DNA from 3 places in the Leclercia sp. G3L genome. Region 2 is predicted to be linked to each of the others. Evidence: predicted binding sites of a transcription regulator. Region 2 holds the regulator's gene; each other region holds the start of a gene.
What was found. Region 2 encodes Fur, which represses iron uptake genes when iron is present. Its sites were predicted from a motif close to ATAATAATGAGAACNACTATCAA; they were not measured.
Positions count from the first base shown of each region.

Region 1 (3,277 bases), 2.0 Mb from region 2:
CAGTTCTGTCAGCTACCGAAGTATGGCGACAGCTATATGCTGATCGGCAGTTGGCTGATCAACGATCAGCCAGCCGGGATTGGTATTCGCGAAGATCGGGCGCTGATCACCCAGGATCTGTCCCGCTTCTATCCGCATATTTTTGTGGAGTAGTTTGTGGTGCCGGGTGGCGGCTTTGCCTTACCCGGCCTACAAATCCACAGGCCCGGCAAGCGCAGCGCCACCGGGCGATTTACCCCACCTGCACCGACAACATACTCAAACTGCCCATCTCGATGCCATCCACCGGTATGGTAACAGGCTCCTTACCGTCCCACGCCCCCAGGATATAGAGCAGCGGCAGGAAGTGTTCCGCCGTCGGGTTCGAGAGCGAGCCGCCGTCGTGCGCCAGATAATTGACCAGCGGATGTTCTTCTGCCGCACCCTGCCAGTTCAGGTTCGTTTTCACGTAATCATTGAAGGACGTCGCCCACGGATAAGGCGTGTTTTCCCCGTGCCAGCGGGCGGTGCGCAGGTTATGCACCACGTTGCCGCTGGCCACCAGCATAATACCCTCATCACGCAGAGTCGCGAGCTTACGGCCCATCTCCAGGTGCCAGGCCGCAGGTTTGGTGCTGTCGATGCTGAGCTGCACCATCGGGATGTCGGCATCCGGGTACATCTTGATCAGCACGCCCCAGGAGCCATGGTCAAACCCCCACGCCTCTTTATCGAGGGTGACAGGGATCGGGGCCAGCAGATCTACCAACTGCTGCGCCAGCGCCGGGGATCCCGGTGCCGGATAGTGCGTGTCGTACAGCGCCTGCGGGAAACCGCCAAAATCATGGATGGTTTTCGGCGTTTCCATGGCGGTGACGCCGGTTCCACGGGTAAACCAGTGTGCAGACACCACCACGATAGCCTTCGGACGCGGCAACGTCTCGCCCAGATGCCGCCAGGCGCGGGTGTAGACGTTATCTTCCAGCACGTTCATCGGGCTACCGTGACCCAAAAACAGCGCTGGCATACGAGATGAAGTCATGATGATATCCTTACACAAGGTGTCGATTTGATAGCTTTACCTTACCCGTAATCCGGATAAGATGAACTCAGATAACCATGATGAAGATCATCAGGAAATTTGAATGTAAGGGATCTGTAAAGGCGTCTGTACCCGCTCGCGTTACGCGCGTTTAGCCTTTAATATGAATGAGAATCATTATCATAAGGAGAGGTGAATGTCAGTTCCCCTGATTCTGACTATTCTTGCAGGCGCAGCCACTTTTATCGGCGCCATGCTCGGCGTACTGGGCCAGAAGCCCTCTAACCGGCTACTGGCCTTTTCTCTCGGCTTTGCGGCCGGCATTATGCTGCTTATCTCCCTGATGGAGATGCTGCCCGCCGCCCTCGGCACGGAAGGCATGTCGCCGGTGCTGGGCTACGGAATGTTTGTCATTGGCCTGCTGGGCTACTTTGCGCTGGATAAGATGTTACCCCACGCGCACCCGCAGGATCTGATGCAAAAAAGCAGTCAGCCGCTGCCCGGTAACCTGCGACGCACCGCGCTGCTGCTGACTCTGGGCATCAGCCTGCATAACTTCCCTGAGGGCGTCGCCACCTACGTGACTGCCAGTAATAATCTGGAGTTGGGTTTTGGTATTGCGCTGGCGGTGGCGCTGCACAATATCCCCGAGGGGCTGGCGGTGGCGGGCCCGGTTTATGCCGCTACCGGATCCAAGCGTAAAGCGGTGTTCTGGGCGGGTATTTCCGGCATGGCGGAGATCGCGGGCGGCGTGCTGGCGTGGTTGATCCTCGGCAGCCTGATTTCGCCGGTGGTGATGGCAGCCATTATGGCGGCGGTGGCAGGGATTATGGTGGCGCTGTCGGTGGATGAGCTGATGCCGCTCGCCAAAGAGATCGACCCGAACAACAATCCCAGCTATGGGGTACTGTGCGGAATGTCGGTGATGGGGCTCAGTCTGGTGCTACTCCAGACGGCAGGAATTGGCTAAAAAAACGCCGGGTTAACCCGGCGTTTTTTATGATGCGTTATCAGCTGGCTTTGCGCTCGTGCGCCTGGCGGTACGCCACCAGATCTTCGATGGTGACCACAGCCATGTTGTGTTTGCCGGCAAATTCGATGCACTCCGGCGCGCGCGCCATTGAGCCATCATCATTGGTCAGTTCACAGAGCACACCGGCAGGCTTGAAGCCGGCCAGGGTCACCAGGTCGATGGTCGCTTCGGTGTGGCCGCCGCGAGTCAGAACGCCGCCCGGCTGCGCGCGCAGCGGGAATACGTGGCCCGGACGGTTCAGGTCAGAAGGTTTTGCGCCATCGGCAATGGCTGCACGCACGGTGGTCACGCGGTCAGCAGCAGACACGCCGGTGGTCACACCGCTGGCCGCTTCGATGGTCACGGTAAAACCGGTGCCATAGGCGCTGGTGTTGTTCTCTACCATCATCGGCAGTTCCAGCTGCTTACGGCGATCTTCGGTGATACACAGGCAAACAATACCGCTGCCGTGACGGATGGTCAGCGCCATCTGCTCAACGGTCATGGTTTCGGCGGCGAAAATCATATCGCCTTCGTTTTCACGATCTTCATCGTCAAGCACCATCACGCCGCGACCTTCGCGAAGCGCAGCAAGCGCCTGTTCTACACGGTCAGCAGAGGTGCCGAAAGAGGAAAGGAGCGTCTGATTCATGGTAAAAAAACCTCATTAATATTATGGTTACCAGAATCAGGGCAGTCTTAGGAGCGCCGTAGTACGGCAAAAAAATAACGTGAGCGGGCCTCGCCCGGCTGGTTCGTTACTCTCTCCCATCCGGACTTTAACCGTCGGCCCCGGAATTACACCGGATCTGCTGACCTTTGAGTTTGCACCCAAAGCGCTCGCGGGCTTTCAGCGTAGCGCTGATTTACCGCCGGTGGGGAATTTCGCCCCGCCCTGAGAATAAGCGGGATAACTATAACGCTAATGATTATGTTCGGCAACGCATAAGCTTCACACAATTCTGGTTTAAGGATCGCGGTTACGCGCTACAATGGTCGTTAACACCTTTTCTTCAAGGGAACTACCATGATCGACCCAAAAAAAATTGAACAACTTGCCCGCCAGGTCCATGAATCCATGCCGAAAGGCGTACGTGACTTTGGTGATGATGTTGAGAAGAAGATCCGCCAGGTGCTGCAGTCGCAGCTGATGCGTCTGGATCTGGTCAGCCGTGAAGAATTTGACGTGCAGACGCAGGTGCTGCTGCGTACCCGCGAGAAAATCGCCCTGCTGGAACAGCGTC
Region 1 covers NZ_CP088265.1:1,860,631-1,863,907, reverse strand. The annotation lists gene LRS40_RS10380 (glutathionylspermidine synthase family protein) at 1-153, shown strand, start outside; gene ygiD (4,5-DOPA dioxygenase extradiol) at 233-1,021, opposite strand; gene zupT (zinc transporter ZupT) at 1,218-1,991, shown strand; gene ribB (3,4-dihydroxy-2-butanone-4-phosphate synthase) at 2,032-2,685, opposite strand; FMN riboswitch at 2,790-2,940, opposite strand; gene LRS40_RS10360 (accessory factor UbiK family protein) at 3,061-3,277, shown strand, end outside.
Region 1: the regulator Fur is predicted to act here: its motif matches at 1,183-1,205, upstream of zupT (zinc transporter ZupT).

Region 2 (3,277 bases):
GTCAGGCTGGATGGTTTCTCCGAAAGCCCAGGCCGAAGGATTCATCGATGATTCAACCCTCACGGGCGGTGTCTATTACTGGCAGCGTGAACGTGACCGCAAAGATGTCGATGCAGACAAATATAAAACCAACCTGGCTCACTCCACCTGGAACGCCAACCTTGATTTCCAGTCCGGCTATGCCGCCGATATGTTTGGTCTTGATCTGGCTGCGTTCACTGCTATCGAAATGGCGGAAAACGGCGACAGCGGCCACCCGAACGAAATTGCCTTCTCCTCCAGCAATAAAGCCTATAAAGAGGACTGGTCCGGTGATAAGAGCGGGATCAGCCTGTACAAAGCGGCAGCAAAATTCAAATACGGCCCGGCCTGGGCACGCGGTGGCTGGCTTCAGCCAACCGGTCAAACCCTGCTAGCGCCGCACTGGAGCTTTATGCCGGGTACCTATCAGGGTGCCGAAGCCGGAGCCAACTTTGACTACGGCGATAGCGGTGCGTTGAGTTTCTCTTACATGTGGACCAACGAGTATAAAGCGCCGTGGCACCTCGAGATGGACAAGTTCTATCAGAATGACAGAAAAACCCGCGTCGACTATCTCCACTCCTTCGGCGCGAAGTACGATTTCAAAAATAACCTGATTCTGGAAGCCGCATTTGGCCAGGCTGAAGGCTTCATCGATCAGTACTTTGCCAAAGCCAGCTACAAGCTTGATATCGTGGGCGGCCCGCTCTCTACCACCTATCAGTTCTACGGCACGCGTGATAAAGCCGACAGCGGCACCGTAAACGATATTTACGACGGTACGGCCTGGCTGCAGGCGCTAACGTTGGGCTACAAGGTCGGTCAGGTCGATTTACGTCTGGAAGGAACTTACGTCAAGGCTGAAGGCCAGCAGGGCTACTTCCTGCAGCGTATGACCCCAACCTACGCGTCATCCAACGGTCGTCTGGACGTATGGTGGGATAACCGCTCCGACTTTAACGCCAACGGCGAAAAGGCGGTCTTCTTCGGGGCCATGTATGACCTGAGTAACTTGAACCTGGCGGGCTGGAGCGTCGGCGCGTCTTATGTCTACGCCTGGGATGCGAAACCGGCAGACTGGTTAATCAACAGCGCCGGTCAGCGTGAAGATATCGCCTCCAACAAGATCAAGGAATCTGCCTACAACCTGGATGCGATCTACACCCTGCAGGATGGGCGCGCAAAAGGGACCATGTTCAAACTGCACTTCACGCAGTATGACAACCACTCCGATATTCCAAGCTACGGCGGCGGCTACGGCAACATCTTCCAGGATGAGCGTGACGTGAAGTTCATGGTTATCGCCCCGTTCACCATCTTCTGATGACAATCCGGGCGGGGGCGCTCCCCGCCTGACTGGAGACCTCTATGCTGAAAAAAATCGTACTGGTCGCGGTGCTGGCATCAGGACTGGCCGCCTGCGCACAACCACAGACCCAGAAAGAAGATACCCGTCTGAAAGAGGCCTACAGCGCGTGCATCAATACCGCTGAAGGTTCGCCAGAAAAGATCGAAGCCTGTCAAAGCGTGCTGGACGTGCTGCGCCAGGAGAAGGCGCACGAACAGTTTGCGGCCCAGGAAACCGTCCGGGTGGCGGATTACCAGGCCTGTATCCAGGCGCGTAAAACGGGTAACAATCAGGACGTGACCAAAAACTGCGATAAAATCTGGCAGGAAATCCGCAGTAATAACGCGAAGTAATCAGCTGTTTGCCATGCCCGGTGGCGCTATGCTTACCGGGCCTACGGGTAATTTCACCCTTGTAGGCCCGTGTAAGCGCAGCGCCACCGGGCTTTTTTACAGGATGGCAGGCAAAAAAAAGCCAACCGTCAGGTTGGCTCAGAGTCTATGCAGAGATTACTTCGCGTCGTGCGCGTGGTCATCTTCGCGGCAGTCGCCTTCGGCACAGTGGCCATACAGGTACAGACTGTGGTTGGTCAGACGAATGCCATGACGTGCGGCAATTTCGCGCTGACGTAATTCGATGGAGTCATCGCTGAATTCGATCACTTTGCCGCAGTCGAGGCAAATCAGGTGATCGTGGTGGTGCTGCTGCGTCAGTTCAAATACGGATTTACCGCCTTCGAAATTATGACGCGTAACGATGCCTGCATCGTCGAACTGGTTCAGTACACGGTAAACGGTAGCCAGACCAATTTCTTCGCCCATGTCGATCAGACGCTTGTATAAGTCTTCCGCACTGACATGATGGTTATCCGGACCCTGAAGTACTTCCAGGATTTTTAACCGTGGAAGCGTGACTTTCAGTCCGGCCTTCTTTAATGCGGTGTTGTTGTCAGTCATGCGGAATCTGTCCTGTTGCTAAACGATTCACTTCTAAAGAAGAAGTGACAGAAAATGCACCTGGGATAATGCGTCTCATTATAGAACTGCCATGACGTAATGAAAACTGCAAGTCTCAAGTAAAGTATGCTTATAAAAACGTGGTACCGCCAACAAAGTTGTTACAAGGTTCCCCGTTTACTCCTGGATCATTGTACAGGTATGGCAGCGAAAGTTAAAAATTTGTAGCAATTATTTTGATTGGAATTACCTATCGATGCGGCGCAACTTTAGCGTTGCGCCGCGACATCATCAGGCGTTGAGGATGGCGTCGAGGTGCAGCTCTTCGCGGATCTGTTTAACCCATTTGTCCACGCGTTCAGCGGTCAGTTCTGGCTGGCGATCTTCGTCGATGGCGAGACCGACAAAGTTGTTGTCGTCGGCCAGACCTTTAGAAGCTTCGAAGTGGTAACCGGCGGTTGGCCAGTGACCGACAATCACCGCGCCGCGTGGCTCAATGATGTCGCGAATGGTGCCGAGGGCGTCGCAGAAGTACTCTGCGTAATCTTCCTGATCGCCGCAGCCGAACAGGGCAACCAGCTTGCCGTTGAAGTCGATCTCTTCCAGAGACGGGAAGAAGTCGTCCCAGTCACACTGCGCTTCACCGTAATACCAGGTCGGGATGCCCAGCAGCAGAATATCGTAACCTTCGATATCTTCTTTGCTGCTTTTCGCAATGTCATGCACATCGGCAACGTCTTTACCTAACTGTTTTTGAATGTTTTTTGCGATGTTTTCGGTGTTACCCGTGTCGCTGCCGAAAAAAATGCCGATGATTGCCATGAGTAAAATAACCTCTTGATACTTAATGGTATGGTGGCGCAATTTAGCCACGGATAAGGGCAATCATAGCAGAACAGAGAAGCCTGCGGAAACTGCTATCACGCAGGACTGCACTCTGTGCTACATGAAA
Region 2 covers NZ_CP088265.1:4,667,680-4,670,956, reverse strand. The annotation lists gene chiP (chitoporin) at 1-1,345, shown strand, start outside; gene chiQ (ChiQ/YbfN family lipoprotein) at 1,390-1,722, shown strand; gene fur (ferric iron uptake transcriptional regulator) at 1,879-2,325, opposite strand; gene fldA (flavodoxin FldA) at 2,617-3,147, opposite strand.

Region 3 (3,277 bases), 680 kb from region 2:
ACCGCTCCGCCAACCTGACCCTTGAGCAGCTGGAGGCCCTGAGCCCGGAGCAGAAAGCGAAAACCGTGCTGGTGGTGCAGGACCCGTTCACCAGCTATTACGACGCGCAGGTAGTGGCCGACTTTATTCGTCTGGTAGAGCGACTGGGCTATCAGCCGGTACTGCTGCCGTTCTCGCCGAACGGGAAAGCCCAGCACATTAAAGGTTTCCTCAATCGTTTCGCCAAAACGGCGCAAAAGACCTCTGACTTCCTTAGCCGGGTGGCGCTGCTGGGGATGCCGATGGTCGGCGTCGATCCGGCGCTGGTGCTTTGCTATCGCGATGAGTACAAGCAGACCCTCGGTGACAAGCGAGGCGACTTCCACGTGATGCTGGTACATGAGTGGCTCCCGGCGATTGTCGACGGGCAAGCCGCCCGGGAGACCAGCGGCGAATCCTGGTACCTGTTCGGCCACTGTACCGAAGTCACCGCGCTGCCGGGCGCGCCTGCCCAGTGGGCTACGATCTTTGCCCGCTTTGGTGCGAAGCTTGAGAGCGTCAGCGTCGGCTGCTGCGGCATGGCCGGGACCTACGGCCATGAGGTGGTGAACCACAAGAACTCGCTGGGGATCTATGAGCTCTCCTGGCATCAGGCGATGCAGCGTTTGCCGCGTAATCGCTGTCTGGCGACCGGCTACTCCTGCCGCAGCCAGGTGAAGCGCGTCGAGGGTAGCGGCGTACGCCATCCATTGCAGGCTTTACTGGAGATTATGGGATGATCTGGAAACGTGCTGTCACCCTGCAGGCGTTAAACGCCATGAGCGACGGAAACATGGTGGGGTTGCTGGACATCGAGTTTACCCGCATCGGCGAAGATGAACTGGAAGCGACCATGCCGGTGGACAGCCGCACTCATCAGCCGTTTGGCCTGCTGCACGGCGGTGCGTCGGTGGTGCTGGCCGAAACCCTGGGCTCGGTAGCGGGCTATCTCTGCACCGAAGGGGAGCAGAAGGTGGTGGGGCTGGAGGTCAATGCCAACCACATACGTTCCGTGCGCAGCGGGCGAGTGCGCGGCGTCTGTCGCGCTCTGCATACCGGCGGGCGACACCAGGTGTGGCAGATTGATATCTTCGATGAACAGCAGCGGTTGTGCTGCTCGTCGCGGTTGACGACCGCAGTCGTATAAAAGTGAAGGCCGCGAAAGCGGCCTTTTTACATTTCCATCTCATTGAAACAGCATTGATTTCTGACAGGTCGCAATTTATGTTAAATCCCACAGCATGAATCATGAGATTATTCTTATGCTCCTTCAAGAGCTAAGCCATGATGAGTGCCGGAGATAAGCGCCGGATGGAGCAAGAAACCCTTAAGACTATTCCAGTAGTCTTAAGGGTTTTCTTTTTTGCGCGGCCCATCTGCGGCCCTTTGTTTACCTTCAATAATCGTCTCTAAGATCCTGCATGGCCGACAGAATGACCAGGCCGGTAATGACCACGGCAAGGATGGCGGTTATCAACAGTGCAGTAAGCATATCCCCTCCTGATGCTGGCCCCTTTACATCAAGGATAGCGTACCCACAGCCTGGCTATAGCCCACCCTGGGGCTCTTTCAGAATACGCTTACAGGTAAGATCAGCCGCATCGGCACACTTCCTATCCCAAAAATAGGCATTTTCTATACATATTTTGTATTTATCCCGTTCAGCCGCGAATTAATGGGAAATCCCTCCTCCGATCAACATGTTAAGTTAATGTGATCATCCCTGTTAACCTCCATAGCAGGGTCTATGCTTAATGAAAGTAGCCAAAAAGGGCGGTTAAGCCGAATGCCCCTGCAACTGAGGGGTTGAAGTGATAATCATTATCACTAACATGGTGTTATGCCCTGGGGGCGCAATACAAGAGGTGGATTTATGCAACAGCATTCAGAAACATTTGATCCGACGGAATTTGCGTGGCGTGGATTGTCGCTTACACCTGCCGCAGCGGCGCATATACGCGAGCTGGTAAGCAAGCAGGCGGGCATGCTGGGCGTGCGGTTAGGCGTTAAGACTACCGGCTGCGCCGGCTTTGGTTATGTGCTCGATACCGTCAGCGAACCGGCCAAAGACGATCTACTTTTCGAGCAGGATGGCGCCAGACTGTATGTTCCCTTGCAGGCGATGCCGTTTATTGACGGCACGGAAGTGGATTACGTGCGCGAAGGCTTAAACCAGTTATTCAAATTCAATAACCCGAAAGCCCAGAACGAATGCGGCTGCGGCGAAAGTTTTGGGGTATAGGCGGTATTATGTCTCGACATACTGAAGCAACTGACGACGTCAACACCTGGTCCGGCGGCCATATCAATTACAAAGAGGGCTTCTTCACCCAATTGCAGACCGATGAGCTGGCAAAAGGGATCAATGAAGAGGTGATCCGCGCCATTTCCGCCAAGCGCAACGAGCCAGACTGGATGCTGGAGTTCCGCCTGAATGCGTTCAAAGCCTGGCTGGAGATGGAAGAGCCGCACTGGCTGAAGGCGCACTACGATAAGCTGAACTATCAGGATTACAGCTACTACTCTGCGCCGTCGTGCGGCAATTGCGACGACACCTGCGCCTCTGAGCCCGGCGCGGTACAGCAGACCGGGGCTAACGCCTTTTTAAGCAAAGAGGTGGAAGAGGCCTTCGAGCAGCTTGGCGTGCCGGTGCGGGAAGGACGCGAGGTGGCGGTGGACGCCATCTTCGACTCCGTCTCGGTCGCCACTACCTATCGTGAAAAGCTGGGTGAGCAGGGGATCATCTTCTGCTCCTTTGGCGAAGCCATCCACGATCATCCCGAGCTGGTGAAGAAGTACCTCGGCACGGTGGTGCCGGGCAACGACAACTTCTTTGCGGCGCTGAACGCGGCGGTAGCCTCTGACGGCACCTTTATCTATGTGCCGAAGGGCGTGCGCTGCCCGATGGAGCTGTCGACCTATTTCCGCATCAACGCTGAGAAAACCGGCCAGTTTGAACGCACCATTCTGGTGGCCGACGAGGGTAGCTACGTCAGCTATATCGAGGGCTGTTCCGCCCCGGTTCGCGACAGCTATCAGCTGCACGCCGCGGTGGTGGAGGTGATCATCCATAAAGACGCCGAAGTGAAATACTCCACGGTGCAGAACTGGTTCCCGGGGGATAACAACACCGGCGGCATTCTGAACTTCGTCACCAAGCGCGCATTGTGCGAAGGCGAAAACAGCAAGATGTCCTGGACCCAGTCCGAAACCGGCTCCGCCATCACCTGGAAGTACCCGAGCTGCATCCTGCGCGGGG
Region 3 covers NZ_CP088265.1:3,991,440-3,994,716, reverse strand. The annotation lists gene LRS40_RS20635 (FAD-binding and (Fe-S)-binding domain-containing protein) at 1-758, shown strand, start outside; gene menI (1,4-dihydroxy-2-naphthoyl-CoA hydrolase) at 755-1,165, shown strand; gene sufA (Fe-S cluster assembly scaffold SufA) at 1,892-2,260, shown strand; gene sufB (Fe-S cluster assembly protein SufB) at 2,269-3,277, shown strand, end outside.
Region 3: the regulator Fur is predicted to act here: its motif matches at 1,830-1,852, upstream of sufA (Fe-S cluster assembly scaffold SufA).